DNA from 4 places in the Streptomyces yerevanensis genome. Region 2 is predicted to be linked to each of the others. Evidence: riboswitches for the same ligand, from Rfam matches in the RefSeq annotation. Region 2 holds a riboswitch; each other region holds the start of a gene.
What was found. Region 2 has a riboswitch for cyclic di-AMP ahead of OP79_RS46230 (C40 family peptidase). Riboswitches for the same ligand answer to the same signal wherever they lie in the genome.
Positions count from the first base shown of each region.

Region 1: it holds a riboswitch for cyclic di-AMP, as region 2 does, so the genes downstream of both, OP79_RS09215 (transglycosylase SLT domain-containing protein) here and OP79_RS46230 (C40 family peptidase) in region 2, are expected to answer to the same signal.
Region 3: it holds a riboswitch for cyclic di-AMP, as region 2 does, so the genes downstream of both, OP79_RS05655 (M23 family metallopeptidase) here and OP79_RS46230 (C40 family peptidase) in region 2, are expected to answer to the same signal.
Region 4: it holds a riboswitch for cyclic di-AMP, as region 2 does, so the genes downstream of both, OP79_RS25355 (LysM peptidoglycan-binding domain-containing protein) here and OP79_RS46230 (C40 family peptidase) in region 2, are expected to answer to the same signal.

Region 1 covers NZ_JNWJ01000007.1:154,220-161,291, forward strand. Annotated here, with positions in the region: gene OP79_RS09200 (hypothetical protein) at 1-463, shown strand, start outside; gene OP79_RS09205 (hypothetical protein) at 601-2,139, opposite strand; gene OP79_RS09210 (FAD-dependent monooxygenase) at 2,139-3,401, opposite strand; cyclic di-AMP (ydaO/yuaA leader) riboswitch at 3,819-3,970, shown strand; gene OP79_RS09215 (transglycosylase SLT domain-containing protein) at 3,973-4,722, shown strand; gene OP79_RS09220 (hypothetical protein) at 4,800-5,549, opposite strand; gene OP79_RS09225 (hypothetical protein) at 5,737-6,129, shown strand; gene OP79_RS09230 (hypothetical protein) at 6,742-7,072, shown strand, end outside.
Region 2 covers NZ_JNWJ01000101.1:6,502-13,573, forward strand. Annotated here, with positions in the region: gene OP79_RS46225 (hypothetical protein) at 9-362, shown strand; gene OP79_RS46230 (C40 family peptidase) at 458-1,612, opposite strand; cyclic di-AMP (ydaO/yuaA leader) riboswitch at 1,620-1,792, opposite strand; gene pcrA (DNA helicase PcrA) at 2,054-4,519, shown strand; gene OP79_RS46240 (M23 family metallopeptidase) at 4,558-6,141, opposite strand; gene OP79_RS46245 (esterase/lipase family protein) at 6,370-7,072, opposite strand, start outside.
Region 3 covers NZ_JNWJ01000004.1:143,017-150,088, forward strand. Annotated here, with positions in the region: gene OP79_RS05640 (bifunctional acetate--CoA ligase family protein/GNAT family N-acetyltransferase) at 1-1,960, opposite strand, end outside; gene OP79_RS05645 (HPr family phosphocarrier protein) at 2,132-2,413, shown strand; gene OP79_RS05650 (GntR family transcriptional regulator) at 2,627-3,322, opposite strand; gene OP79_RS05655 (M23 family metallopeptidase) at 3,557-4,348, opposite strand; cyclic di-AMP (ydaO/yuaA leader) riboswitch at 4,362-4,519, opposite strand; gene OP79_RS05660 (M16 family metallopeptidase) at 4,733-6,124, opposite strand; gene OP79_RS05665 (M16 family metallopeptidase) at 6,121-7,072, opposite strand, start outside.
Region 4 covers NZ_JNWJ01000025.1:104,855-111,926, reverse strand. Annotated here, with positions in the region: gene eno (phosphopyruvate hydratase) at 1-1,048, opposite strand, end outside; gene OP79_RS25355 (LysM peptidoglycan-binding domain-containing protein) at 1,404-2,099, opposite strand; cyclic di-AMP (ydaO/yuaA leader) riboswitch at 2,104-2,272, opposite strand; gene OP79_RS25350 (LysM peptidoglycan-binding domain-containing protein) at 2,478-3,554, opposite strand; gene OP79_RS25345 (cytochrome P450 family protein) at 3,759-5,021, shown strand; gene OP79_RS25340 (nucleoside triphosphate pyrophosphohydrolase) at 5,047-6,021, opposite strand; gene OP79_RS25335 (SurA N-terminal domain-containing protein) at 6,062-6,709, opposite strand; gene OP79_RS25330 (serine/threonine-protein kinase) at 6,854-7,072, opposite strand, start outside.

The sequences.
Region 1 (7,072 bases), on a different contig from region 2:
CGACACAGTTGCGGTAGTTGCGCCAGAGGTCGCCCAACTGCACAAGGTCCAGAATCCGGATCTCACTCCGCTGACATACGCCGTTTTTCCCGCTTATTCATGTGAATTCTCCGGCAATGAGACCCTTGAGGAGGCTGAGTGCCGGTATTTGAAGATGCTCCCCACTGCCGACATCAAGCGGGATCCGGTGCCCTTCCTGAAGATGCGATTCGACAATCCCCGGACCGGCGGCGGCAGTACCAACCCTGGGCGTGCGCTGACCTATGAGCGGATCCTTCTGCAGGAGCTTCCGCACCTGGAGAACGCCCCCGGCGGGTTCATCGAGTTCGAGAACCGGCACGCAAAGATTTGGCGCATCGAGTGGCACGACGGCTGGTTCATCGCGGAGGAAGGCGTCGGCACACCTCGCGAGATCGGCCTTGACGAGCTCCTGGCCTTTGCCACCGCGCGGCTGGGGGACTGACGGGAGTGCTCGCTGTGGGTGGGACGTCCGCGTTGTGCAGGTCATTCGGTGTCCCGGAATGTGCGGCGGGCCCAGCGACGATGCAGGACGAGCGGATGGCGCACGACGAGCGGTGGACCGCTCGTCGCGACGGCCCGTCAGTTCTTCGGCCCCGTCGGCGCCTTGGCGCAGAGGTACGGACGGGCGAGCAGCAAGCCGGTGCCCGTGATGGCGATGCCGAAGTAGACCGGCGCCAGGTGGATGAAGTCTGTGTAGTGGATCGTGGTGTGCACCACGACCGCCGGCAGGTAGCCGGCGGATGCCGCCGCGGTCAGGGTCCAGAACACCCAGGCCTCGCCCCGCCGCCAGCCCCACGCGCTGAGCAGGATGATGGCCACCGCGGCGGACATCAGGGCGCCGCCCAGCCCCGCGCGGTCGTGGGCGACGAACGGTACAAGCCGGGGGTTCAGGGTTTCCAGGGCCTCCGCGCTGGTGCCCAGGAAGGTCAGGTCGGTCGGTACGAAGACGCCGGTCAGGCCGACCACCGAGATCACTGCTCCGCCGACGAACAGGCCTGCTCCCGTGACGATCAGCAGCAACTGGCCGGTCAGCGCCCGTCGGCGTTCCGGTTCCGGGCCCTCGGGGGTCAGGTGCCAGCGCGGTGTGTGCGGGGTCCGGCGGACCGCGGCCACGAACATCGGGAACAGTACGAGGGTGGTGGCCGTGTGCAGGGGTTCCACGAAGCCGGTGGCCAGGAAGTAGAACAAGGTGGGGAAGCCGATCGCTCCCGAGAGCAGGTACACCTCGCGGGCCCAGGGCCAGCCGCGTCTGATCCCTCCCACGGCGAGGCCGGTGTAGAGGGCGCCGATCGATGCCATCGTGCCGGCCATGGTGATCCGGTCGTGCTGGAGAAAGTGGACGAGGTGGTGGTTGGCGGCGTGCAGTTGATGCACCGTCATGCCGAGGTAGTCGCGGTCGTACCAGAGCAGTACCGGCCCGAGTGTGATCGCCGCGGCGCCGAGTCCGGCGCCCGTCATACCGAGCCCGACGAGCAGCGCCCACCACCAGGCGGGCCAGCGGCGCGGATCGCGGCCGACGTCCCGTAGCCGCGGCGCGGGCGCGGTGGGCGTGGCTGCCTCGGTGACCCGTGCGAACCAGCCGGGTCCGGCCTCGATGAGCACCCCTGGCCGGGCGAGTACGACGGCGCCCGGCTCCTCGAGTGCGGCGGCCGCGGCGGTGACCGACGGGTCGGACACATGGACCACGTGCGGGTCGTCGCCGCTGGTGAACCCGTCGACGTACGGCTTGAGGGCGGCCTCGGCCTCCGGGTCACAGGCGCGGACGACCAGCGGGATCGAGCGGTCGGCAGCGGCCTCGCGTACGGTCTCCACGTCGGCAGCCGAGACGGGCGCCACCTCGACGACACCGGCCCCGAGCGGGGGCATGGCCCGTACCGTTTCGCGGGCGAGCGAGGGCGGGACGGATATGCCGAGGCGGACGGTCACGGGTACGCCGGCGATCTCACCGGCGAGGCGCTCAGGCGGATGGCGGTGGCCGAACCCCCGGGCGATCAGCCGTGCGCCGGCGGGGCGGGAGCCGATCGAGGCCAGCAGCCGCAGTGCGGTTCGCTGCGAACGGCGACGGCCGAGGACGGCAGCGGCCGCGCCGCGCAGCGGGTGATACGTCCAGTCCGGCATCAGTCGCTCTTGCCCTCGCTCTTCGTCGCGGTCACCGGGGCGCCGGGCGCGGTCCAGCCGAGCACCGGCGTCATGGAACGCAGCGTCGCCCGCGTCGGCGCAAGCCGGGCGGCCGTGTCGCGCAGCAGCACCGCGGGCGGCCACGACAACTGGCCGATTGCGCCGAGCCGGGCGGAGCGGCGCGTGATGGCCTGGGTTCGCGGGCGGCGCAGCAGGTCGTACGAGCGGAGTGCGGCGGCCACGTCCGGGGTGCCGTCGAGGCAGTGGGCGAGGGTGACCGCGTCCTCCAGCGCCTGGCACGCGCCCTGGCCCAGATTGGGGGTCATGGCATGAGCCGCGTCGCCCAGCAGCGCGACGCGGCCGTGGACGAAGGAGGGCAGCGGCGGCAGGTCGTAGAGGTCGTGTCGGAGCACCGCGTCCGCGGGGACGGCGGCCAGCAGGGCGGGGACGGGATCCGGCCAGGACCCGAACCTGCGCAGCAGTTCGGCGTACTCGGACTCGGACGTGCCGGAGGCCGCTCCCTCCGGCAGCGACGCGGTCGCGAAGCAGTACATCCGCCCACCCGGCAGCGTTGTGTAGCCGAACCTCTCCCCGCGGCCCCAGGTCGCCGCGCCCTCGGAGGGCGGCTCGGCGAGGGGCTCGGTGACCATGCGCCAGGCCGGGTAGCCGACGTACCGGGGGGCGGCCGCGTCAGGCCACAGGGCGCGGCGGACCGCACTGTGCAGCCCGTCGGCGCCGACCACGACGTCGGGCCGGGACTCGCCCTCGCGGTGATCGACGACCAGGCCGTGGCCGTCGTCGCGGACCGCGGACACCTCGCTGCCCGACCGCAGCCTGTCGGCGGGCAGTGCCTCGGTGAGCACCCGCAGCAGGTCCGCGCGGTGCAGGACCACCAGGGGTTGGCCGAAGCGGCGCGCCAGCTCCGCGTTGTCCGTACGGGACAGCCAGCGGCCCCGGCGGTCGCGTACGCCGCCTGTGACCTCGACGGCGCCGAGTGCCCGGACGGCGTCGGACAGGCCGAGCGCCTCAAGCGCGTGCAGCGCGTTCGGCCACAGGGAGATGCCGGCGCCGATCTCGGTGAACTCCGGGGCACGTTCCAGGACTTCGACGCGCCAGCCCCGGCGGTGCAGGGCAATGGCCGCCGCGAGACCGCCGATTCCGCCGCCGACTATGGTCGCGGCGCGCTGCGGCATGGGTCCTCGCTCTGGTTCGGGGGCGCCGCCCCCGGTCAAGTGGCCGTCGATCCGGTGCTTGAGCGGCATGCGACGTGATGCAGGTCCGGCTGAGAAGCGCCTCATAGCAGCATGTCGACAGTCACCTGTCAACGTGCCGAGGGGCGGACCGGCAAGGGGTTCTTCAAGCCCAGCTCCGGACAGCCTCCACAGAGCGGAATGCCCGAATTACCTATATTGCCGCTTTGTTCAGGCTTGATAGTGCTTGATCGCGTGAATTGGGTCACGTTCGGGCGAATTGGGTGTTGTGGGTGCGTCTCGGCAACTTCTGCTTTGCAGAACGTAAGTTGAGGATCGCGTTCCGGAATAATCGGGCGATTTACCCCTCATTTCGACGAGTTCAAAAGGGGCTCACTGGGATTTCAGGGCTTGTTTCGGGTGTGTGCTCTCGCATACGTTCTCGGCGATCCGGGCGGAACGCCGAATCCTGCCGCCGTCCGGAACCCATCCATCCATGCGCTTCGGCAGGAGCGGGGGAACCAGGTAAGTCGCCGGTCCGGATTTCGGAACGGCTTGGGGTGAAGTCGCGCTCATCGTGCGGCCGGGCATCTCCCGCCCGAACCCGACAGCTCACCTCGCAGGCGCCGGAGAGGAATTCGCCATGTCCGCACGAGGTAAGCACCGTCGTTCGAAAGCCCGCCCCTTTGTCCGCGGTTTCGTCGCCGTGGGGACGGGTGGAGCCGCGCTCGTTCTCCCGATCATGGGGGCGACCGGCGCCGGCGCCGCCCAGCCGGCGCAGGTCACACAGGTCGCCCAGGAGGCGCAGGCCACAGTCCCGCAGGTCCAGCTCGTCACGCACAAGGTGGCTTCGGGAGAAACCCTGTCCAAGATCGCGAAAAAGCACTCCGTGAGCGGCGGTTGGAAGAAGCTGTACAAGGCCAACAGTGCCGTCATCGGTACTGACCCGGCGCGGCTTCGTCCGGGCCTCACGCTGACGGTCGGCACCAAAACCGTCCAAACGCCGGCAAACGAGGTGAAGGCGGCACCCGCGGCCACGCCCGCTGCCGAGCCCGCCGCTGAGAAGACGTACACGAACGACCTCGACGGCTGGATCAAGGAAGCGCTGGACATCATGGCCCAGAACGGGATTCCGGGCTCGTACGACGGCATCCACCGCAACGTCATGCGCGAATCGTCGGGGAACCCGCAGGCCACCAACAACTGGGACTCCAACGCCGTGGCCGGGACGCCGTCCAAGGGCCTCCTGCAGACCATCGATCCGACCTTCCAGGCCTACCACGTGCCCGGTACGTCGATGGACCCCTTCGACCCTGTCGCGAACATCGCGGCAGCCTGCAACTACGCCGCCGACAAGTACGGCTCGATCGACAACGTCAACGGCCCTTACTGATCGGGCCTGGGCAGAAGTAGCAGAGGCGCGAACAGCGATGGACCCGGACCCCGTTGGGGGTTCGGGCCCATCGCCGGTCAACCGAGCTTCGCGTTCTGCGCCTTCAGGATCGCTGCCGGGATCTTCGCGTCGCTGGGGTAGCCCTTGAAGATGGCCCCGCCGTTCACCGAGTAGTAGACGGTGACGACGTCGGCGCTGCGTACGGCCGCGCCGTGCACCGTGTGCGTGATCCCCTTGAGCGTCAACGTGCTCTTGAAGGCAAGGGATTCGTCACCTGCCGCATCGGTCTTCTCCGCGGTGACGGTGTCGTGCTTGCCGCTGTTGCCGTTCGCCTTGGCCGTGAAGCCGGCGCCGCAGGAGTCCACCGCCTTGGAGAGGCCGGCCATGGCGGACTGCGCCTTGCTCTCCTCCTCGTAGGCGTTGAGCGTTATGTAGTTGGACCCCTTGGTGAGTGTGTTGATCGACGCGTGATGGGTGAGGAAAGCCTGCGGTTCGCCCAGCGGGAGCTGGTTCATCACGTACGCCAGCGGGGCGCAGACCTCTTTGTCCAGGGTGACCTCGTCCTGGGACTTGGCGAAGGCGTACTCGGCGTCCAGGCTTGACTTCTCGACCTTGTAGCCACCGCCTATCTCCGCCTGGGTGACCATGAGCTTCGCGAGCCGCTCGGCCGGGTTCGGCCCTTTCGCCTGGGTGGCCGAGGCCTTGGGCTTGTCTTCAGCGGCAGTGGCAGCGGCAGCGTCGGTATCGGAGTCATCGCTGCCGCAGCCGGTCAGGCCGGTGAGTACGGCGACGGAGAGCACGGAGGCGGCCAGGGCGGTTCGCTTCATGGGGGGACAGGCTCCTCAGTTCCTGGTGAGTGTGGGGGAGCTAGGGAGGATAGCCGCACGTGTTCCGCGGCCGGACCTCAACAGCTCGGTTCAACCGCCCAGTTGAGGGTGTCAGGGAGGCGGAGGCCGGCAGGTCTTCGGCCGTGCGGTGTTTGATCGGGGCTCGGGGTAGGTGGAAACCGTCTTAATGACGGTGGCGAAGGTCATCTACGCAATGCAGGATGACATGTACCGGCCAAACCGGCCCGGGGTTTCTCTCGGATCACTCAAAGGACAGCACGTGCGCCGCTTCATCGCCATCGCCGCCGCAGCCGTCGGCTTGCTCGTATCCCCTCTATCCCTCCCCGCCCAGGCGGCAGAAGGGGCCATCGTGATCGACGGCAGGCACTACACCGATCTCGACTGCATCAGGCTCTCCAGCTCCGCGTCCAAGATCCAGAACTACACCGATGGCAAGATCGGATTCTGGGCCGACCCCCACTGCGAGCCGCGCCCCCGTCCGCAGGAAACCCTGCGGTCCGGCGCAACGGCCGTCATGGCGGAGGACAGCAGGCTCCGCAGCGTCGGCTACATCGGCTGACCTCAATTGTTCGTGAGTCCCCGTCAGTTCACCGACGGGGACTATGAGTTTGTGTGGTGCGATCTTTCGGGGCTGGGGTCGGTCGGCCAAGCTGCTGCCACGATCAGGAGCGGGCTCGTACGCCAGGGTTGGGTTCCCGGGGAAGGCGGGTGGCGTATGCCGATGGTGCGCTCGGGTCTCGGTCGACGAGTACGCCGCGTTCACCGGGAGAAGTACTGACGCCGCAACCGACCGACGTCATCCGTGCACTGGAAAATCGTGGCGCGGTCGCCCATGAACCCCGTGAGCAATTCGTGCAGGAACCGTGGACTCCGCATGACCATCGCATGTCCGCCGCACGTCACATCGTTCGCTCTCGCACAGCGGCACCCGCTCGCGGAGGCCCGTACTCAACGGGGAACCAACCGCCCCGCGTTGCGCGTGGATAACGTCGAGTCCTGTGAGGTTCGCGATTGTTGGCGCGCCTTGAGGGGCTTATGTGCTGCTGATACGGTGCGATGACTTGACACTCATTCCGGTCGCCGGTATTCGGCCAGGTCGGGCGGTACGTCCGATGCGGAATGGAGTGTCCTAAATGACAGAAACCTTCTTGGGTGTACGGGGAGCGGTTGCGTGAAGATCCAAGAGCGTACGGGGGCGGGTAACAACCGTTCCGCGGCGCCGGCTCAGCCGGCGATGGGTGAGCGTCTTCCCGCGCCGCCTCGCGAGCGCAAACCGGCACTCGCCGCTCTCGCCGTGCTGCTCATCCTGCTCGGCGCGCTCGGGGCGACGATGCTCGTGCTGCAGGCCGGGGATCGTGTCGAGGTCATTCAGGTGAAGAGGGGCGTCACCATTCAGGCCGGTGAGTCCGTAGCCAAGAGCAAGGTGACCTCTGTACTGGTCAATGCGGACTCCGACGTCAACTACGTCAAGTGGTCTGATTTCGCCACCCTCCAGAAGCTCA
Region 2 (7,072 bases):
CCGGCTTCATGGACGTACTCATCCATCTCTTCGTCGGCCTGCACATCATCGGTATCGCCGCACTCCTCGGCGGCTTCCTCACCCAGATGAAGGCGATGGGCGAGGGCACGGCCCGCTTCGGGCCCGCGATGCTCCACGGCGCGTTCACGATGCTCGTCACGGGCGTGATCCTGGTCGGCCTCAACCAGGCCGACGACCAGACGGTCAACAACATCAAGATCGGCGTCAAGCTGGCGTTGCTGATCGTGATCCTGGGCCTCGTGTATGTGAAGCGGGACGAGGAGAAGGTGGAGAAGGGCCTGTTCGGGCTGGTGGGCGGGCTGACCATCGCGAACGTCTTCATCGCGGTGCTCTGGACCTGACGGGCCTTGGAGAGCCGTAAGAACCGCCCCTTGAAGAGCCCCAAAAAGGGCTCACGCGCGCGTGCATCCCAAAAAGGGGTCCACGCGCGCGTGCCTCATGCCGGGCGGACCACGCTGTGGATCGGCATGTAGTAGATCGACTCCTCGCGGACGTACGCACCCGGCTTCGGGGCGTGGATCATCATGCCGTCGCCGAGGTAGAGGCCGACGTGGCTGATGTCGTCGTAGAAGAAGACGAGGTCGCCGGGCTGGGCGCTGGCGACCGAGACCTGGGTGCCGATCTTGACCTGGTCCCAGGTGGTGCGCGGGAGGGTGACGCCGGCGGCCTTCCAGGCGGCCTGGGTGAGGCCGGAGCAGTCGTAGGAGTCGGGTCCTGACGCGCCCCAGACGTACGGCTTGCCGGTCTGGGAACGGGCGAAGGCGAGCGCCTTCTCGCCCTTGGCGGTCGAGGTGCCCGCGGAGCTGCCCGTGCCGGTCGAGGTCCCCGCGCCGGTGGAGGGCGCGGGAGTCTGCTGGGCCTGCTGCTGTTGGCGGCGCTGTTCCTCCGCGGCCTGCTGCTGCCGCGCCAGCTCCTCCGCCTTGCGCTGGGCCTCCTCCCGCTTCTCCCGCTCGATCGCCGCGAGCCGCGCCTTCTCCTCGGTGGTCAGCCGCGAGAGCAACTGACGCGCCTCGGCGAGCTTGCGCTGAACATCCGCCTTGGACGACTTCAGGGTGTTCTCGGTCTTGGTGAGCGACTGAAGGCTCTCGGAGGCCTCCTGACGCCGCTGCGTCATCTCGGACTGCTGCGTCGCGTAGTCCTCGACGGCCTGCTGCTGACGGCTGGTCAGCCGGTCCATCAGCTGGTTCTGGTCGAAGTAGTCCTGCGGGTTGTCCGCGAGCAGCAGAGACGCGGTGTCAGGGGCGGCGGCGCCCGTGCGGTACTGCGCGGCGGCGAACGTACCGAGCTCCTCGCGCGCCTCGTTGAGCTTCTGCGTGCGCGAGGCCACCTCGTCAAGGAGGTTGTCGGCCTTCTTGCGCTGCTTGCTGCTCTTCTCCTTGGCGCCGTTGTACTTCTCGGTCGCCGTCTCCGCCTGCTGGTAGAGGTCGTCGACCTTCTTCTGGACTTCGTCGAGGCTGGGCTGCGGCTCCGCGGAGGGCGAAGCGTTCGCGGTCTGCGACAGGAGAGCCACCGAGGTGAGAGCGGCGGTGGCGAGGGCAGGGGTACGTATGCCCTTGGGACTGGACGACCGCGCTTTGCGGTGTGGCGCCACGAAGGCGACTCCTTCCGTGCTCCGCCTACCGAGTTAGCTGTCGGGTTCGGGCGTGTGCTTCGGAAGGTTTGCCCTACGGTCCTTGTCCCCTGAGGGAGTTGGACCGATTCACCCCAAAGGTCGGTGGGTCCCCGGCTCCGGGCGGCCACGAGGGCGTTCCGGACTCGGCGGGAGCCGCACGGCCCGGCGACGTTCGCCGGTGGGGGTCGAGCGGCCCACTGCGAAAGCTAACCAACTCGTGTGGCTCTTGTGAAGGTTGATGAGCGAATTGTCCGATACGTTTTCGTGACCTTAGCCTCAGGTGCCATGATCCGTCGCCGACCGTGACGGGACGGTCCTGGAGGGTGAGAGAAATCCCGGCAGGCTCCCGGCAGGGTCGTACCGGCCGAGTTCTCAGGGCGGCGGCGAGGTGTCGGTGGGGGAGCCTAGACTCGGAGAGCGATGAGCAGCCTCTTTGATGACAGCTTCCTGGCGGACCTCAAGCCCTCGCGGGACCACGAGGAAGAACCCCCGCCGCCGCCCGAGGACGAGCACGTGCCGGAACAGGTTCCGGACGATCTGTTCGGCGGGAAGTTCGACGTGCCGCCGGACCGGGAGGCCTACTACCGCGATGGCGCCCCGCGCCCCCACGTGGACGCGGCCACGCTCCTGGAGGGGCTGAACGACAACCAGCGCGCGGCGGTCGTGCACTCCGGCTCCCCCCTGCTCATCGTGGCCGGCGCCGGCTCCGGCAAGACCCGTGTGCTCACACACCGGATCGCGTACCTGCTCGGCGAGCGGAATGTGCATCCGGGCCAGATCCTCGCGATCACCTTCACCAACAAGGCCGCGGGCGAGATGAAGGAACGCGTCGAGCACCTCGTCGGCCCGCGCGCGAACGCGATGTGGGTGATGACCTTCCACAGCGCGTGCGTCCGCATCCTGCGCCGGGAGTCGAAGAAGCTCGGCTTCACGTCCTCGTTCTCGATCTACGACGCCGCCGACAGCAAGCGCCTCATGGCCCTGGTCTGCCGCGACCTGGATCTCGACCCGAAGCGCTTCCCGCCCAAGTCGTTCAGCGCCAAGATCTCGAACCTGAAGAACGAGCTGATCGACGAGGAGGACTTCGCCGCCCAGGCCTCCGACGGCTTCGAGAAGACCCTCGCCCAGGCCTACGCGATGTACCAGTCGCGGCTGCGCGAGGCCAACGCCCTCGACTTCGACGACCTGATCATGACCACGGTCAATCTCTTCCGGGCCTTCCCTGACGTCGCCGAGCACTACCGCCGCCGCTTCCGCCACGTGCTCGTGGACGAGTACCAGGACACGAACCACGCGCAGTACGCGCTGGTGCGTGAGCTGGTCGGGCCCTCCGGCCCCGAGGACGACCCGGGCGAGCTGTGCGTCGTGGGCGACGCCGACCAGTCCATCTACGCCTTCCGCGGCGCTACCATCCGCAACATCCTCCAGTTCGAGGAGGATTACCCGGACGCGAAGACGATCCTCCTGGAGCAGAACTACCGCTCCACCCAGACGATCCTCACCGCAGCCAACGCGGTCATCGAGCGCAACGAAAGCCGCCGCCCCAAGAACCTGTGGACCAACGCGGGCACGGGCGCGCGCATCACGGGCTACGTCGCCGACACGGAGCACGACGAGGCGCAGTTCATCGCCGACGAGATCGACCGGTTGACGGACGCCGGTGAGGCGAAGGCGGGCGACGTCGCCGTCTTCTACCGTACGAACGCCCAGTCCCGTGTCTTCGAGGAAGTCTTCATCCGCGTCGGCCTGCCCTACAAGGTCGTCGGCGGCGTCCGCTTCTACGAGCGCAAGGAAGTCCGGGACGTCCTCGCGTACTTGAGAGTTCTCGCCAACCCGGAGGACTCCGTACCGCTGAGGCGGATTCTCAATGTCCCCAAGCGAGGCATCGGCGACCGGGCCGAGGCGATGATCGACGCACTCGCCTCGCGGGAGAAGATCAGCTTCTCGCAGGCGCTGCGCCGCGTCGACGAGGCGTATGGCATGGCGGCCCGCTCGACGAACGCCGTCAAGCGGTTCAACACGCTGATGGAGGACCTGCGGACCGTCGTCGAGTCGGGCGCGGGCCCAGCGACCGTCCTGGAAGCGATCTTCGAACGCACCGGCTACCTGGCCGAGTTGCAGGCCTCCACCGACCCACAGGACGAGACCCGCATCGAGAACCTCCAGGAACTCGCCGCCGTGGCCCTGGAGTTCGAGCAGGAGGCCGGTGAGGGCGAGGCGTCGGGCGGGCTCTCCGACTTCCTGGAGCGGGTCGCGCTCGTCGCCGACTCCGACCAGATCCCGGACGAGGAAGAGGACGGCTCCGGCGTCATAACGCTGATGACCCTCCACACCGCCAAGGGCCTCGAATTCCCCGTGGTGTTCCTGACCGGCATGGAGGACGGCGTCTTCCCACACATGCGCGCCCTCGGCCAGACCAAGGAGCTGGAAGAGGAGCGGCGACTCGCGTACGTCGGTATCACGCGCGCGCGGGAGCGGCTGTATCTGACGCGGTCCTCGATGCGCAGCGCCTGGGGGCAGCCCTCGTACAACCCGCCGTCCCGATTCCTGGAGGAGATCCCGGACACACATCTGGAGTGGAAGCGGACGGGTTCCATGGGAGCGGTGGCCTCCGGCCCTGCGGCGGGCGTGGCGGCCTCTCTGTCGTCCTCCCGCTCGCGGTCGGCGGCCTCGGGCGCCTCCGGCTTCGCGACGCGGCGGGGCGGGGCCACGGAGAAGCCGGTGGTGTCGCTGGCGGTGGGGGACCGGGTCACCCACGACCAGTTCGGGCTCGGCACGGTGGTCGGCGTGAAGGGCACGGGGTCGAACGCGGAGGCGACGATCGACTTCGGGGACACCAAGCCGAAGCGGCTGCTGCTGCGATACGCGCCGGTGCAGAAGCTGTAGCCCTGCGGGGCTTGGCGGCCCGCGGCGGGGCGGGTCGGTTACGTCGGGTTGAGGCCGTGGCTGCGGAGCCACGGCAGAGGGTCGATCGCGCTGCCGCCGCCCGGGCGTACCTCGAAGTGGAGGTGCGGGCCCGTCGAGTTGCCGGAGTTGCCGGAGAACGCGATCGGGTCGCCGGCCTTCACCTCGGTCCCGGAAGCGACCTTGTAGGTGGAGAGGTGGCAGTACCACGTCTCCGTACCGTCCTTCGCGGTCACGATCGCCATGTTCCCGTACGCGCTGTTCCACTCCGTACGGACGACGCCGTCGGTCGCGGCCATCACCGTCGTGCCGTACGAGACGGGGAAGTCGATGCCCGAGTGCACGGACATCCAGTTGATGCCGGCCTGGCCGTAGTAGGCGCTGAGCCCGCGCTGCTCGACCGGCAGCGCGAACTTCGGACGCAGCCGCTCCTTGCGCGCCGCCTCCGCCGCCGCCCGTTTCTTCTCGGCCTCCTGCTGGGCCTTGAGGTCGATCCGCTCCTGTGTACGGCTCGCCCGGTCGGCGAAGTCGTCCGCGTCCGCGGTCAGGCTCTCGAGCTGGGTGTCCAGCTTGTTGTTGGCGGTCGCCGGCTGCACGGCGGTCGTGCTGGCCGCGGCCGTCGTCTCGTTGCTCTCGTTCCCGTTCCCGCTGCCCACGGATGCCGCCGCGATCCCGGCCACACCCATCACACACGCGGACGGCACGGCGACCGTCAGCAGAGCGGAACGCTTGGGCGGGGTACGGCGACGGGAGCGGGATGCGGTGCGTGACCCCGAGCGGGGAGCCGGGAGGGTGGCGACGGGGGTGGCAGGGGCGTCCGGGGAGGTCTCTTCGGCGCCGTCGAGGAGAGGGAGTTCGTCGTGGCTGCCGGTGGCGGTGTCGGGGTCCAGGTCGTCGGAAGGGCTGAACTCGTCCTCTATAGAGGCCTGTTGTTCGTACGTGACCTGCTCGAAGATCGCTGTGGCCTGCTGGTCGTACGGCTCGTGTTGCTCGTACGACTCGTGCCGCTCACCGCCGTCGGAGTTCCACGCCGTCGCGTCGTACGCACCCGAGTCGAAGGTCTGCGTGTTCCACTGCTGGGCCTGGCCGATCGGTTCGGCCTGAAGCCAGGCGTTCGCGTCCCACTGACCGCTGACGTCGGGGCCCGTGGACTGCGCTGGGATCCCGGTCAGCCGCTGGTGACCGGAGGTGTCCGTCCAGAGGCCGGTCGCGTCGTGGCTGCCGGTGTCGTACGTGGCGTGGTGCTGGGCCGCGTACGGGTCGTAGTTCGGCGTCGGGTGACCGCTGAACGTCTGGTGACTGCCGGACCACTGCGTGGCGTCGTACGAACCCGTGCCGCCGCTGCCCGGCAGGTCGCCGAAGAGGGGGTCGGTCTCGAAGCTCGTCGTGGCCTCGAAGGGCGTCGCCGCGCAGGCACCCGGTGCACCGTATGTGTCGTAGACGCCGGTGGGCGCCGCGTCAAAACCGGTGGCGGTGTAGGCGTCGTACGTGGTGAAGTCGCCGTACTGGATCCCCTGCTCGCCATACGACGCGAAGTGCGTCGAGGCGGCTTCGGGAGCCGCGGCCGGGGGCGCTACGGTCCCCGACGGGTGACGGTCGTTCACCAACTTCTCTTTCGCCTCGACGACAGGGGCGCTGGCAGAGCAGTGCGGTGACTGTACCCGGCGGTACGCGGGCGCGACAATCTTCGGCTTCCATCCCCCGTTCAGGAAACGGGCATTCAGCTGCCTTTCGGCGGACTGCGGGCGCGACTTTGGCCTTTCGTACGAAGAGTGTTCGACGGCGTGGGGGTGTTTCCGGGTGTTCGACCGGCGCCCGGGAGCGTGTTGCGACTACGCCACGGTCAGTCCGCCGGCGCGGGCGGCGGCGGGAACTCCCGCCGTCTCCTCGAGGTCGAGTGCCTGCCGTATGCCGGCCGCGACCGCTGGGTGCACCGGCAGGGCGAGGTGACCGATCCCACTCACCCGTACGTTCTGTGTGAGCAGGTCAGGGTGCTCGACACAGGCCGTCTCCAACGGGTCCATCAACTGGTCTAGATCGCTCCAGAAGCTCACAAACCGGGTCCGGCAGGCCGGTGCGGGCTCGCGCAGTTCCTCGAGCACGGTGGAGCCGGGCCGCATCTGCCGCACGATCGGATGCGCGTTCATCAGCGGCACCACGCGCGTGCCCGAGTGCGGTGTGCCCAACGTCACAAGCGTCCGCACGCGGATGTCGCCGCCCAGACGCTGCACGTAATAACGCGCGATCAGCCCGCCGAGGCTGTGGCCGACGACGTCCACCTCCTGTTGACCGGTGCGCTCGCAGATCTCCTCTATGTGCCGGCCGAGCAGCTCGGCAGCGGTACGTATGTCGCAGGTCAGGGGGGAGTAGTTGAGCGACTCGATCTGTTGCCTGCCGTGCTGCGCGAGGGAGCGGCGCAGCAGCACGAACACCGAGCGGTTGTCTATGAATCCGTGGAGGAGGACGACCGGGGGCTTGGACTGGGTGGGCAGGCGAGTGGCCTCGGCGTCACGGTCGGTCTCGGTCGCGGTCCCA
Region 3 (7,072 bases), on a different contig from region 2:
CGGGGTAGGCGGGGATGAGACGGGATTCGTCCGCGGGGGCCTGCGCCGTAGGGCGTTCGGCGGGCGGGGGTACCTGGGGCTCGAAGGCGTGGGGCGCGGTGCTGGTGGCGGCGGAGAGGGCTTCGGCGAGCCCGCCGAGTTCCACGTGGACCACGAGGACCGGCTTGGCCGGGGACGCCGCCGCGGCCGAGCGAAGCGCCTCGGCGAGGGCGGCGTCGGCAGGCGATGTCTCACCGACCGCCGGTATGGCGGTGACCACGACGGCGTCACAGGCGTCATCGGCCAGTGCGTGCGAGAGGGCCGCATGGAAATCGTCCGCGGATGCCGCCGTGGTCAGATCCAGCGGCGGCAAGGGCCGAAGCCCTTCGGCGAGACAGGCGTCGTACGTGAGCAGCCCCAGCGACTCGGAGTTCCCGAGGATCGCCACACGGGGCCCGGCGGGGAGGGGCTGGCGTGCCAGCAGCAACCCGGCGTCGACGAGCTCGGTGATCGTGTCCACCCGGATGACCCCGGCCTGCCTCAGCAGCGCGGAGACGGTCGCGTGCGGCAGCCGCGTGGCCCGTACGGCATGTCCGGGAGGTGCGGCCCCGCCGTGCCGCGCGCCCTGCACGACGACGAGCGGCTTGGCCGCGGCGGTGCGCCGCGCGAGGCGCGTGAACTTCCGTGGGTTGCCGATGGATTCGAGGTACATCAGCGCGACATCGGTGTCGGGGTCGTCGTACCAGTACTGCAGTACGTCGTTGCCGGACACATCCGCGCGGTTGCCCGAGGAGATGAACGTCGACACCCCGGTCACGCCCGTGACGCCGCCGCCGCGCCGCTGCAGTCGGGACAGCAGCGCGATCCCGATGGCACCGGACTGCGCGAACAGACCGATGCGTCCGGCCCGTGGCATCTCGGGCGCGAGCGAGGCGTTGAGCCGTACATCCGGTGCGGTGTTGATGACCCCGAAGGCGTTGGGTCCGATGATGCGCATGCCGTACGCGCGCGCGTGGCGCACGAGTTCACGCTGACGCTCCCGCCCTTCGGAGCCGCTCTCGGCGTACCCCGCGGAGATCACGACGAGTCCTTGCACGCCGTGCTCACCGCAGTCGGCGACGGCCTGGGGGACGTGCTCGGTGGGAACGGCGACCACGGCGAGATCGACGGGGTCGGGGATGTCGCGGATCGAGCGGTACGCCGCGACTCCGCCGAGTTCCTTCTCCTGAAGGGCCTTGTTCACCGCGTACAGACGTCCACCGAACCCGGCGTCGCGGAGGTTGTCGAGGACGCTGCGTCCCACTCCCCCGGGCGCGCGGCCTGCTCCGATGACGGCGACCGAACCGGGCGCGAGGAGCCGCGCCACGGATCGACCCTCGGCCCGCTGCTCTCGGGCCCACTGCACCGCGCGTGAACGGTCGGTGGGCTCCAGGTCGAACTCCAGGCGTACGACGCCGTCTTCGAAGCTGCGCTTCTGCTGGTAGCCGGCGTCCGTGAACACCTTGATCATCTTGTTGTTGGCGGGCAGCACCTCGGCGGCGAACCGGCGGATGCCGCGCTCGCGGGCCACCGCGGCGATGTGCTCCAGCAGCGCGGAGGCCACACCGCGGCCCTGATGGGCGTCCTGCACGAGGAAGGCGACCTCGGCCTCGTCGGCGGGAGACGAGGCGGGCAGCCCCTCGGCGTCGATGCGGTCGTAGCGTACGGTGGCGATGAACTCGCCGCCGACCGTGGCCGCGAGTCCCACCCGGTCCACAAAGTCGTGGTGCGTGAAGCGGTGGACATCCTTGGCGGACAGGCGCGGGTACGGCGCGAAGAAGCGGTAGTACTTCGACTCGTCGGACACCTGCTCGTAGAAGCTGACCAGGCGGTCGGCGTCGTCGGCCGTGATCGGCCGGATGCGCGCGGTGCCGCCGTCGCGCAGCACGACGTCGGCCTCCCAGTGGGCGGGATACTCGTGCCGGTCCGACGAGGTCTGCATGGGCCCCAGAGTACGGCTCGTGTCCGACAATGGCGCGAGGCAGTCCGGGGACCCGACTCGGGCCCCCGCACGGGCTCCTGGCCTCCGACGGGCTCGACACCCGCTCGGGGGCGCTTCACGGTATGGAATAGTGGTCTAGACAACCCGAGAACACCTGAAGGGCAGCATCACATGGCTGAGCGCCGCGTCAACGTCGGCTGGGCCGAGGGCCTCCACGCCCGCCCCGCCTCCATCTTCGTCCGCGCGGCCACGGCCGCCGGCGTCCCCGTGACGATCGCCAAGGCGGACGGCAGCCCCGTCAACGCCGCGTCCATGCTCGCGGTGCTCGGCCTGGGCGCCAAGGGCGGCGAGGAGATCGTCCTGGCCTCCGACGCCGAGGGCGCGGACGCCGCGCTCGACCGCCTGGCCAAGCTGGTCGCGGAGGGCCTGGAGGAGCTGCCCGAGACTGTGTGATGCACCTAAACCGGCGCCGCTCTCGCGGACCTGGTTGATCGCCGTCGTGGTTCCTCAATTGATGGTTGCGGTAGTGGTCGTTCCAAAGACGCCATCCACACGCACACCAAAAGGGCTCGCCCGGAATGCCGGGCGGGCCCTTTTTAATTCCAGGTTGCGGGCAGCGAAAATAATCCCCCGCGAATTACTCCCCCTTTGTATACGGCGCCACTGTTAATGCCGCAGGCTCGCCGTGTTTACGGGATGTTGCGAAGTTCTCACGCGCTCCACGCGATCACCTCGTTCGGGGAAGCGCAGCCGGTGTGCGGTCGTCGCCCGCTCGGTGTGCAGCGCCGTGATCGCCCGGGCCCGCTCGCTGTCTCCGCGCGCGACGGCGTCCACGATGCCGCCGTGCTCCGACCAGGACTCGGCGGGGTTGGCAGGCGCCTCGACCGAGTACATCCAGGCGATCTTGTGCCGCAGCTGGGTGAGCATCGAGGTCAGCGCGGGGCTACCGGAGGCCTGTGCGAGCGTCTCGTGGAACCAGCCGCCCAGCGAGCGCAGATCCTCGCTCTGGCCCCTCCTGGACCGCTCCTGCCCCAGCCTGACCAGGCCTCGCAGCACCTTGAGGTGCGCCTCCGTACGCCTCTGCGCGGCGCGCGCGGCGCCCAGCGGCTCCAGGAGCATGCGCATCTCCAGCAGGTCGGCGGCCTCCTGTTCGGTGGGTTCCGCGACGCAGGCGCCCGCGTGCCGGCGGGTGACGACGAAACCTTCCGCCTCCAGCGTGCGCAGCGCCTCCCGCACGGGGACCCGCGAGACGCCGTAGCGACGCGCGAGCAGTTCCTCGGTGAGCCGGCTGCCGCGTTCGTAGACACCCGCGACGATGTCGTCACGGATCGCCGTGCATACCGAGTGCGCGGGAATACGCATGACCCGACCTCCGCCTTAATCCCCGCGAAACGCGGTTGATTGACGCCAGTTCAGTGACTCTATTGCAGAGAGCCGGAAATTCCGATGGCGGACCGGAATCCACAGCTATTTTTTGGACACATAGTGACGCAGAACAGGCAGTCGTCCCGTCGGCATGCGCGAAGGCCCCAGCTCGGTGAGCCGGGGCCTTCGGGAGCGGTGCGCCTTCGGAAGCGGTGTGGTGAGTCCGAGTCGTCAGACGTCCACGCCGTGCGAGCGGAGGTAGGCGAGGGGGTCCATGTCCGAGCCGTACTCCTGGGACGTACGCGCCTCGAAGTGGAGGTGTGCTCCGGTGACGTTGCCGGTCGCCCCGGAGAGGCCTATCTGCTGGCCCGGGGTGACGCTCTGGCCGACGGAGACGGAGAGGGACGACATGTGTGCGTACTGCGTGTACGTGCCGTCGTTCATCTTGATGACGACCTGGTTGCCGTACGAGCCCTCGAAGCCGGCCTCGACGACGGTGCCGGCACCCACGGCGCGGACGGTGGTACCGCTGGCGGCGTGGAAGTCGATGCCGGTGTGGCTGCCGGAGGACCAGACGGAGCCGCCGGCCTTGTAGCCGGTGGAGACGTACGAGTCGCTGATCGGCGAGACGTAGGCGTTGAGCAGGCGCTTGCGCTCGGCCTCGCGGGCGGCGCGCTCCTTGGCCTCGCGCTCCGCCTTGGCCTTCGCCTCGGCCCGGGCCTTCTCCTCGGCGGCGCGCTTCTGCGCGGCTTCCTCGGCAGCCTTGCGGGCGGCGGCCTCCTCGGCGGCCTGCTGCTGGGCGTGGGCCTGGGCGTCGATCTGGTCGGCGACCGAGTCGCCCATGGTGACGGCCTGCGTCAGCCCTGTCTGCTTGACCGAGGACGGGCCGGCGAACGCCGGGGCGGCCAGGGTGCCGATGACACCGGTGGTGGCGAGCGTCGCGACGCCCACGGCCCTTGAGGAGGACGTGCGCTTCGTACGGCTCGGGCGACGGTGCTTCCCGGTGGCGCGGGTGAACGCCATGAAGTGGCTGGTCCTTTCCTTCCTTCTCGCCTACCGGGTTAGCTGACGGGTTCGGAGCAGGAAGGTCTCCTACGGGCTCCCTCCAGGAGGGTGCCCGATTCACCCCAGGGACTGCGATGGGTCCCCGGCTCCCCTGGCTCGCGCCGTACGGGGACTCGGCGATGACTGTCCGGTGCCGCGGGTGCGGCGCAGTGCCTGACGAACAGCCGGACCGACGCTAAGCGTGCCGTCTCTCAAACAACAAACGGATGACGGTTTTTGTAGCGCACGCCACAGCGCAGACACACAACCTCCATATCAACTCCCAACCAAACCAATCAATATGGACAAAGAGGGACCCTGAAGGCTCATCAGCCTCCAGGGTCCCCAGGATGTGCAGCGGCTCTACTCGGCCGCGACCACGCTCACTTCACCGATCCCGAGGGCTTTGACGGGCTCCTCGATCTGGGCGGCGTCCCCGACGAGGACGGTCACCAGACGGTCCACCGGGAAGGCGCTCACGGCGGCCGCGGTGGCCTCCACGGTGCCCGTCGCTGCGAGTTGGCGGTACAGCGTCGCCTGGAAGTCGTCCGGCAGGTACTGCTCGACCTGGTCGGCGAGCGTGCCGGCGACGGCGGCCGCGGTCTCGTACTTGAGCGGCGCCACGCCCACCAGGTTCTGTACGGCGATGTCGCGCTCGGCGTCCGTCAGGCCCTCGGCCGCGAGCGTGCGCAGCACCTTCCAGAGGTCGTCGAGCGCCGGGCCGGTGTTCGGCGTGTCGATGGAGCCACTGATGGCGAGCATCGCGGCGCCGGTGCCGTCCGGGGCGGAGCGCAGTACCTGGCCGAACGCCCGCACACCGTAGGTGTAGCCCTTTTCCTCGCGCAGGACGCGGTCAAGGCGTGAGGTGAGGGTGCCGCCCAGGCAGTACGTGCCGAGCACCTGGGCGGGCCACACACGGTCGTGCCGGTCGGCTCCGACGCGGCCGATGAGCAGCTGTGTCTGGACGGCTCCGGGGCGGTCGACGATGACCACGCGGCCGGTGTCGTCGGCGGTCACCGGAGGCACCGGACGAGCCTCGGCCGGCGAGCCGGTCCAGGCGCCGAGCGTGTCGCCGAGCAGCGCGTCGAGGTCGACACCGGTGAGGTCGCCGACGACGACCGCGGTGGCCGTCGCGGGGCGTACGTGCTTCTCGTAGAAGGCGCGTACCGCCGCCGAGTCGATGGTCGCGACCGTCTCCTCGGTGCCCTGGCGCGGGCGCGACATGCGCGAGGTCGCCGGGAAGAGCTCCTTGGAGAGCTCCTTGGCGGCGCGGCGGGCCGGGTTGGCGGTCTCGTGCGGAATCTCGTCGAGCCGGTTGCGGACGAGCCGTTCGACCTCGCTGTCCTCGAAGGCGGGCGCCCTGAGGGCGTCGGCGAGGAGACCGAGCGCCTTCGGGAGCCGCGACACCGGGACCTCGAGGCTCAGTCGTACGCCCGGGTGGTCGGCGTGCGAGTCCAGCGTGGCGCCGCAGCGCTCCAGTTCGGCGGCGAACTCCTCGGCGGAGTGCTTGTCGGTGCCTTCGGAGAACGCGCGCGCCATGATCGTGGCGACACCGTCCAGGCCCTGCGGCTCGGCCTCCAGCGGTGCGTTCAGGAGGACTTCGACGGCGACGACCTGCTGGCCGGGGCGGTGGCAGCGCAGCACCGTCAGGCCGTTGCCGAGCGCACCGCGCTCGGGCGCCGGGAAGGCCCAGGGCCTGGCCTCGCCGGCCTGGGGCTGGGGGTGGAAGTCCATGGTCACGGTGGCCTCGGTCACTGGGCGCTCTCCTCGTCGGTGGCGGTCTCCTCGTCGGTGGTGATCGGCTCGTACACGAGCACCGCGCGGTTGTCGGGGCGCAGTCGGGACTTGGCGGCCTCCTGGACCTCCTCCGCCGTGACGTCGAGCACGCGCTGTACGGCGGTCAGGGCGAGCTGCGGGTCGCCGAACAGCACGGCGTACCGGCACAGTTCGTCGGCGCGGCCCGCGACCGTACCGAGCCGGTCCAGCCACTCGCGCTCCAACTGGGCCTGTGCGCGCTCCATTTCCTCGGCCGTGGGACCCTCCTCGGCGAACCGGGCGAGCTCCTCGTCGACGGCCGCCTCGATGACGGGGACCTCGACATCGCCGGAGGTCTTCACATCGAGCCAGCCCAGGGAGGGTGCTCCGGCCAGGCGCAGCAGACCGAAACCGGCCGCCACAGCCGTACGGTCCCGGCGTACGAGCCGGTTGTAGAGACGGGAGGACTCGCCGCCGCCGAGGACGGTCAGGGCGAGGTCGGCCGCGTCGCACGCGCGCGTGCCGTCCTCCGGGAGCCGGTAGGCGGCCATCAGCGCGCGCGCCGGGACCTCCTCCTCGACGACCTCGCGCAGTTGCTCACCGATGGTGTCAGGCAGTGCGCCGTCGCGCGGGGCGGGCTTGCCGTCGTGCCCCGGGATGGAGCCGAAATACTTTTCGACCCAAGCCAGCGTGGCCTCCGGGTCGATGTCGCCGACGATCGACAGGACGGCGTTGTTGGGCGCGTAGTAGGTGCGGAAGAACGCGCGTGCGTCCTCCAGGGTGGCCGCGTCCAGGTCGGCCATCGACCCGATCGGGGTGTGGTGGTAGGGGTGGCCCTCCGGGTACGCGAGAGCGGTCAGCTTCTCGAAGGCGGTGCCGTAGGGGACGTTGTCGTAGCGCTGGCGGCGCTCGTTCTTGACGACGTCGCGCTGGTTCTCCATCGACTCG
Region 4 (7,072 bases), on a different contig from region 2:
CGTCCAGGGTCTCGGTCAGCGAGCCGATCTGGTTGACCTTGACCAGCAGGGCGTTGGCGGAGCCCTCCTCGATACCGCGGGCGAGGCGCTCCGGGTTGGTGACGAAGAGGTCGTCGCCGACGATCTGGACCTTGTCGCCGATCTTGTCGGTGATGACCTTCCAGCCGGCCCAGTCGTCCTCGAACAGCGGGTCCTCGATGGAGACGAGCGGGTACGAGGCGACGAGCTCCTCGTAGTACTCCGTCATCTCGGCGGCCGAGCGCGACTTGCCCTCGAAGAGGTACGCGCCGTCCTTGTAGAACTCGGAGGCGGCGACGTCGAGCGCGAGGGCGACCTGCTCGCCGGGCTGGTAACCGGCCTCCTTGATGGCCTCGATGATGAGGTCGAGGGCGGCGCGGTTGGACTCCAGGTTCGGGGCGAAGCCGCCCTCGTCGCCGAGGCCGGTGGACAGGCCCTTGGTCTTCAGCACCTTCTTGAGGGTGTGGTAGACCTCGGCGCCCCAGCGCAGCGCCTCGGAGAAGGACTCCGCGCCGATGGGGGCGATCATGAACTCCTGGATGTCCACGTTCGAGTCGGCGTGCGAGCCGCCGTTCAGGATGTTCATCATCGGGACCGGCAGCAGGTGCGCGTTCGGACCGCCCAGGTAACGGAACAGCGGGAGGTCGCTGGCCTCGGAGGCCGCGTGCGCGACGGCGAGGGAGACGCCGAGGATGGCGTTGGCGCCGAGCGAGCCCTTGTTGTCGGTGGCGTCCAGGTCGATCATGGCCTGGTCGATCAGCCGCTGCTCGGTGGCGTCGTAACCGACGAGCTCCGGGCCGAGCTGCTCGATGACGGCGAGGACCGCTTTCTCTACACCCTTGCCGAGGTAGCGGTTGGCGTCTCCGTCGCGGAGTTCGACAGCCTCGAAGGCGCCCGTGGAGGCGCCGGACGGAACGGCGGCACGACCCGTGCTGCCGTCGTCGAGGCCGACCTCGACCTCGACCGTGGGATTGCCTCGGGAGTCCAGGATTTCCCGGGCTACGACGACGTCGATGGACGGCACGAGCATCTCCTTCTGGGATGTGACGCGGTTACGCGGGCCGCTGGGCCCGCACAGCGCGAAGCCGCGGCGGCTCCGCGAGGACGAGCCTAACCGGCTCCGGGCGATCGGCCAGCCGTCCGCCCCGCCCATGGACCGAACCGAGAGTAAATTGTTTCCTAACGGAACAAATCCGAAGAGGGCAGAGCAGGGGGCAAGGCAGGGGCAAAAAAGTCCCGCCTCGGTGCGTACGGGGGAAGACGCACCGGGGCGGGACTGTCTGGGGGGCTCAGCTTCAGCCGAGTTGGGGCTCGGCTTCGGCTGAGCTGAGGGCTCAGCCGGCGCCGCTCTGGGGGCCGGGCTTCGGCTGAGCCGGGGACTCAGTTCAGCTGAGGTGCAGCTGCTGGCCCGGGTAGATGACGTCGGCGTTGTCGACGATGTCGTCGTTCAGCTTGTACAGCTTCTGCCAGCCGCCCTTGACCTTCTTCTCCGTGGCGATCTCGCTGAGGGTGTCACCCTTGACGACCTTGTACTCGCCGTCGCCCTTCTTGACCTTCTTGCCGGTCGGGGTGGTGACGGTCTTCTTGGCAGCCGGGCGCTCCGCGGAGCGGGAGGCGCGCTCCTCCTGGGCCGGGGCGCTCTGCTGCTGGGACTGCTGGGTGTTCTCCTGCGCGGCACCGGAGTCGGAGGAGCCGCCGCCGGTGTACCCGGCGCTCGACAGGCCCTTGCCGCAGACCGGCCAGGCGCCCTTGCCCTGGCCCGCGAGAACCTTCTCGGCGATCTCGATCTGCTGGGCCTTGGAGGCCTGGTCGGCGGTGGCGGCGTACTTCGTGCCGCCGTAGCCGGCCCAGGTGGAGGCGGAGAACTGCAGGCCGCCGTAGTAGCCGTTGCCGGTGTTGATGGACCAGTTGCCGCCCGACTCGCACTGGGCGACGGTGTCCCACTCGGAGGCGGTGGCGGCGGAGGCCGTACCCGACACCATCAGCGGGGCGGCGATGGCGGCACCGGTGACACCGGCGAGCGTGGCCATGCGGGTGGCCTTGGACGGGCGACGGTGCTTGCCCTTGCCGGAAAGCAGCATGAAGAGATCCCCTCACCGACGCCTACGAGGTGAGCTGTCGGGTTCGGGCCTGGTGAGTTGCCCGGCCGTACGGATCGCTCCGCACGACTTCACCCCAAGCCGCACCTGGTCTCAACGACCGGGCCCGGCACTTACCTTGGGTCCCCCGCTCCTGCCTACGGCGCTTTACGCGACGACTGTTCCCGTACGGACGTTGGCAGGATTCGGCGTGACGTCCGTCGGGGCCCGCTGTGGCGAGCGGTCACGACCGTAAACATGCGATCCGCCGAATTTCAAAGACGATCAGGGCCTTTGAGATCCATGTCTCACTTTCATCAAACCGGACATTCGGCCCGAACTGCCGCCACTTTTGGGCCGGTTCGGCACCTTGTCGACCGCTCAGTCTGTGCCGAGTTCAAGGCGCTGACCGGGAAGGATGAGGTTCGAGTCGGCGCCGACGGTCTGCCTGTTCGCAGCGTACAAATCGGACCATCCACCTTGGAGGTCAAGGGAGTCGGCGATCGACCAGAGACTGTCTCCGGAACGGACGGTGTACGAGCCGTCCGCCGCGTCCGCTTCGTCGCGTGAGGCACTGCCCGCGCGCGAGGCATGCCGGCCGGCGGAGTCGTCCGTACGGGAGGGTGCGGCATCCTCTTCGGCGCTGCCGCCGCGATGGCGGCCGGTGGCTGCGTCCGCGTCGCCTGTGTTTGTACTCTCACTGCCTGAATCGTCTGCGTTCTGATCGGAGTTGCCCGAGTCGCCCTTTTTTGTCGCATCTGTGGGCGAGCTGTCGGGGCTCGGCGATTCGGCGATGGGGCCACTGTCGGAATCCTGTGACGCATCAGTGGACGACTCGGATTTATCAGACGAGTCCGATTCAGAGGATGTACCGGATGAGCCGGAAGTGTCGGATGAATCATCCTTTACGGAGCCGTCACTTGACGTCTGCCCGGAATCTGAACCCGAGTCAGTGCCCGAGCCCGAGTCCACGCCCGGGTCCACGCCCGGGTCCGCTTCGGTGGACGGGGTGGGAGTGGGCGTGGGCGAGTCCTGCGCCAGGCCGGTGTCGACGTCGGCCGAGTCGGAGTTCTGCGTCAGGCCCGCGATGAGTCCGCAGGTCGCCCAGGGGCCCGTACCCCGGTCCGCGAGGATCTTCTCGGCGACGGCTATCTGCTGCGAGCGGCTGGCCAGGTCGGCGCTCATCGCGTAGTCGAGACCGCCGTACCGCTCCCACTCCTCCTGGGTCATCGAGAGTCCGCCGTACTCCCCGTTGCCGGGGTTGGCGCTCCACGAGCCGCCACTCTCGCACTCCGCGACCGCGTCCCAGGTCGTACCGCTGGCGGCACTCGCACCACTCGCTCCGAGCAGGGGGATCGCGATGGCCGATCCGGTCACCCCTGCCGCGACGAAGAGAGCGGGCGCCTGACGGGGGCGACGGTGTCGACCGTTCCCGGAGAGCATGTGATTGCCTTTCACGCGACAGTGTGTGACATGGGTGTGACCAGTGGGGCTGCTGAGATCCGCTTTCGCGTGAACCTAGTGGGACCCGATCACTTGTCACCAGTAGATGTAGCGTAGATCACGTAAAGATCACGAACTTGAGGGTATGTCAGCTTTGAGCTGGGGGTTCGTCAGTTTGAGCCCGGGGTTCGTCCACGCCGCGGCCGGTACCGTCACCTCGTGAACGCCCCATACCTCGGACCCGAACTCTTCACCTGGGAGTTCGCCAGCGACCCCTATCCCGCCTACGCATGGCTCCGCGAGCACGCACCCGTACACCGCACCACGCTCCCCAGCGGCGTCGAGGCATGGCTCGTGACTCGGTACGCGGACGCCAAGCAGGCCCTGGCCGACCAGCGACTCTCCAAGAATCCCGTGCACCATTCCGAGGACGCCCACGGCAAGAGCAAGACGGGCATCCCCGGCGAGCGCAGCGCCAACCTGATGACCCATCTGCTCAACATCGACCCGCCGGACCACACGCGGCTCCGCCGGCTCGTCTCCAAGGCGTTCACACCCCGTCGCGTGGCCGAATTCACGCCTCGCGTCCAGGAGTTGACCGACCAGCTCATCGACCAGTTCGCGCACAAGGGCTCCGCCGACCTCATCCACGAGTTCGCGTTCCCCCTCCCCATCTACGCCATCTGTGACCTGCTCGGCGTCCCCCGCGAGGACCAGGACGACTTCCGGGACTGGGCGGGGATGATGATCCGGCACGGGGGTGGGCCGCGCGGCGGCGTCGCACGGTCCGTGAAGAAGATGCGCGGCTATCTCGCCGAACTGATCCACCGCAAACGGGAGGCACTTCCGGACACCCCCGGCCCCGGCGAAGACCTCATCTCCGGGCTCATCCGCGCCTCCGACCACGGCGAACACCTCACCGAGAACGAAGCCGCGGCCATGTGTTTCGTACTGCTGTTCGCAGGTTTCGAAACGACCATCAACCTCATCGGCAACGGCACGTACGCACTGCTCCGCAACCCGAAGCAGCGCGCACAACTGCAGAAGTCCATCGAGCGTGGCGAACAAGAACTGCTCGACACCGGCATCGAAGAGCTTCTCCGTTACGACGGCCCCGTCGAACTGGCTACTTGGCGCTATGCGACCGAGCCCCTCGAAATCGGCGGACAACGCATCGCTTCCGGCGACCCCGTACTCGTGGTCCTCGCCGCTGCCGACCGTGATCCCGCGCGTTTCGACGAGCCGGACACGCTCGACCTCTCCCGCCGGGACAACCAGCACCTCGGCTACGGGCATGGCATCCACTATTGCCTCGGCGCCCCACTCGCCCGCCTGGAAGGCCGCACCGCCCTGGCCACCTTGCTGCGCCGGCTGCCCGACCTTCGGCTCGCCGCCGATTCCGCGGACCTGCGCTGGCGAGGCGGCCTGATCATGCGCGGTCTGCGCAACCTCCCTGTGGAGTTCACGCCCGTACGCCCTTGACCGTGACCGCCCTTGGGGTTCCGCGTCAGCCCTCCGTCGCCCGTATCGCATCCCGATACGCTCGCGCAGCGGCCCGCAGGGCCGCCTCCGGGTCCACGCCCTCCGCCTCGGCTCGTACGGCCATCGCGAGCAGGTCGTAGCCGATGCCCTCGCCCTGGGGTATCGGCACCTCAAGTCCCGCTGTGCGCACGCGGGATGCCAGTTTCGCTGCCAGTGCCAGGCCGGGCTGGCCCAGTGGCACTCCTTCCGTGACGGATGTCCGCTGCTTTTCCACCGCCTTGGTGCGCAGCCAGTGTTCCTTGACCTCTTCGGGGGTCGCGGCGGTTTCGTCGCCGAAGACGTGGGGGTGGCGGTGGATGAGCTTGGTGACGATGGTGCCTGCGACGTCGTCCACGGAGAAGGGTTCCTCGGGGTCCTCTTCCGCTATCCGGGCGTGGAAGACGACCTGGAGCAGGACATCGCCCAGTTCCTCCCGCAGTTCGTGACGGTCGCCCTCCTCGATCGCCTCGACGAGTTCGTACGCCTCCTCGATGCCGTATTTCGCGAGGCCCTTGTGGGTCTGCCGGGACGACCAGGGGCATTCGGCGCGGATGCGGTCCATGACCTGGACGAGGTCGAGGAGGCGGGCGCCGGGGAGGTCGTACGAGGCGGGGAGCAGTTCGAGGTCGGGCATCTGGACTCGGCCGGAGCCGGCCAGGCGGGCCAGCCCGTCGGTCAGTTGCGGCTCGCCCTCGCCCGTGGCGACCACCGTCACCGTGCGGCCGCCGGTGCAGGCGTCGACGAGTTCCTCGGCGGTCGGCTCGGCCTCGTCGACCTTGACGCCGGCCTCGCGCAGATACGGCAGCTGGGGGTGAGCGCCGTCCGCGCACAGGACGCGGTCGGCGCCGTGCAGCGCCTGCCAGGCGGGCCAGGACAGGAGCCCGGGCGCGACGCGGTGGCTGGTGGTGAGCAGGACGATGCGCCCAGGGTTGGATGCGTTCACCCCTCGAACGTAACCCACGCCACTGACATCAAGGTCAGGCAACGGATGGGGACAGCGGTTACGCGGTCTCCTGGCTGCCCGCCTGTGTGACCTGGCGCAGCCACGGCAGCTTGGCCTCGACGCGGCTGTTCTTCTTGGCGTCCCAGGTGCCGTAACGCGGGTTCAGGTCGATGTCGAGTTTCTTGGAGGCGTCGGACAGGGCTGCCCAGAACGCGGGTCCGCTGGTGTCGGTGCCGAGCTTGGCGGCGAGCTTCTGGGCCTCGAGCTGGAGGCGGAGGTTCTCGTCGATCCGCTGCGGCGGGATGCCGTACTGCTGCAACCAGCTCGCTTCCAGGGCCTTGACGCCACCCGGCTGGTTCTCGAGGTTGGCGCGGGTTTGCGTGACCTCCTTGCGGGAGACGGTCACGCCCGCGTCCTGGGCGGCCTGGTGCAGCACACGGTCGAGGACCATGTTGTTCAGGATCTCGCGGGTGAGGCCGCCGGACTGGGCGATGGCCTGCTCGTACTGGGCGTCGTCCGTGACGGCGGCCCGCTGGGCGGTACGCACCTCGGTCACCCGGTTCTCCAGCTGGGAGACCGTGATCCGGTCGTCGCCGACGACGGCCGCGGCACCGGGATGCGCCTCGTCCGAGCAGGCGGTGAGGAGGGGTGCCGCGGTGGCGAGCGTGGCGGCGAGGAGGAGCGCGGTGCGACGGCGGCGGTGCAAGGGAGAACCTCCATGGGGAGCTTGTGCGACGGTGCACAAAGTCTTGCGATGATCGATGGTAGGCAGGGGACCGGCTCTCGGCCACCCATTCGACCCAACGATTCGCCAAAGGTTCCGTACTGCCCCGAAGCCCCTGTGGCCCCACTAACCGCGCACTTGGCCCAGCCACTGCAACGTCCGCCGGATCTCCACCGCCATCGGCTGCCCCGGCCCCTGGAGGCGTTCCACGTCGAGGAGCAGTCGGGCCAGGGTTTCGTGGGCGGCGCCTCGGTCGCCGAGGGCGAGCAGGAGGTGGCCGATGCGGCGGCGTACGTCGTAGGAGAGCTCGGGGTCGCCGGCCACGTACTGGTTCTCGTAGTACGG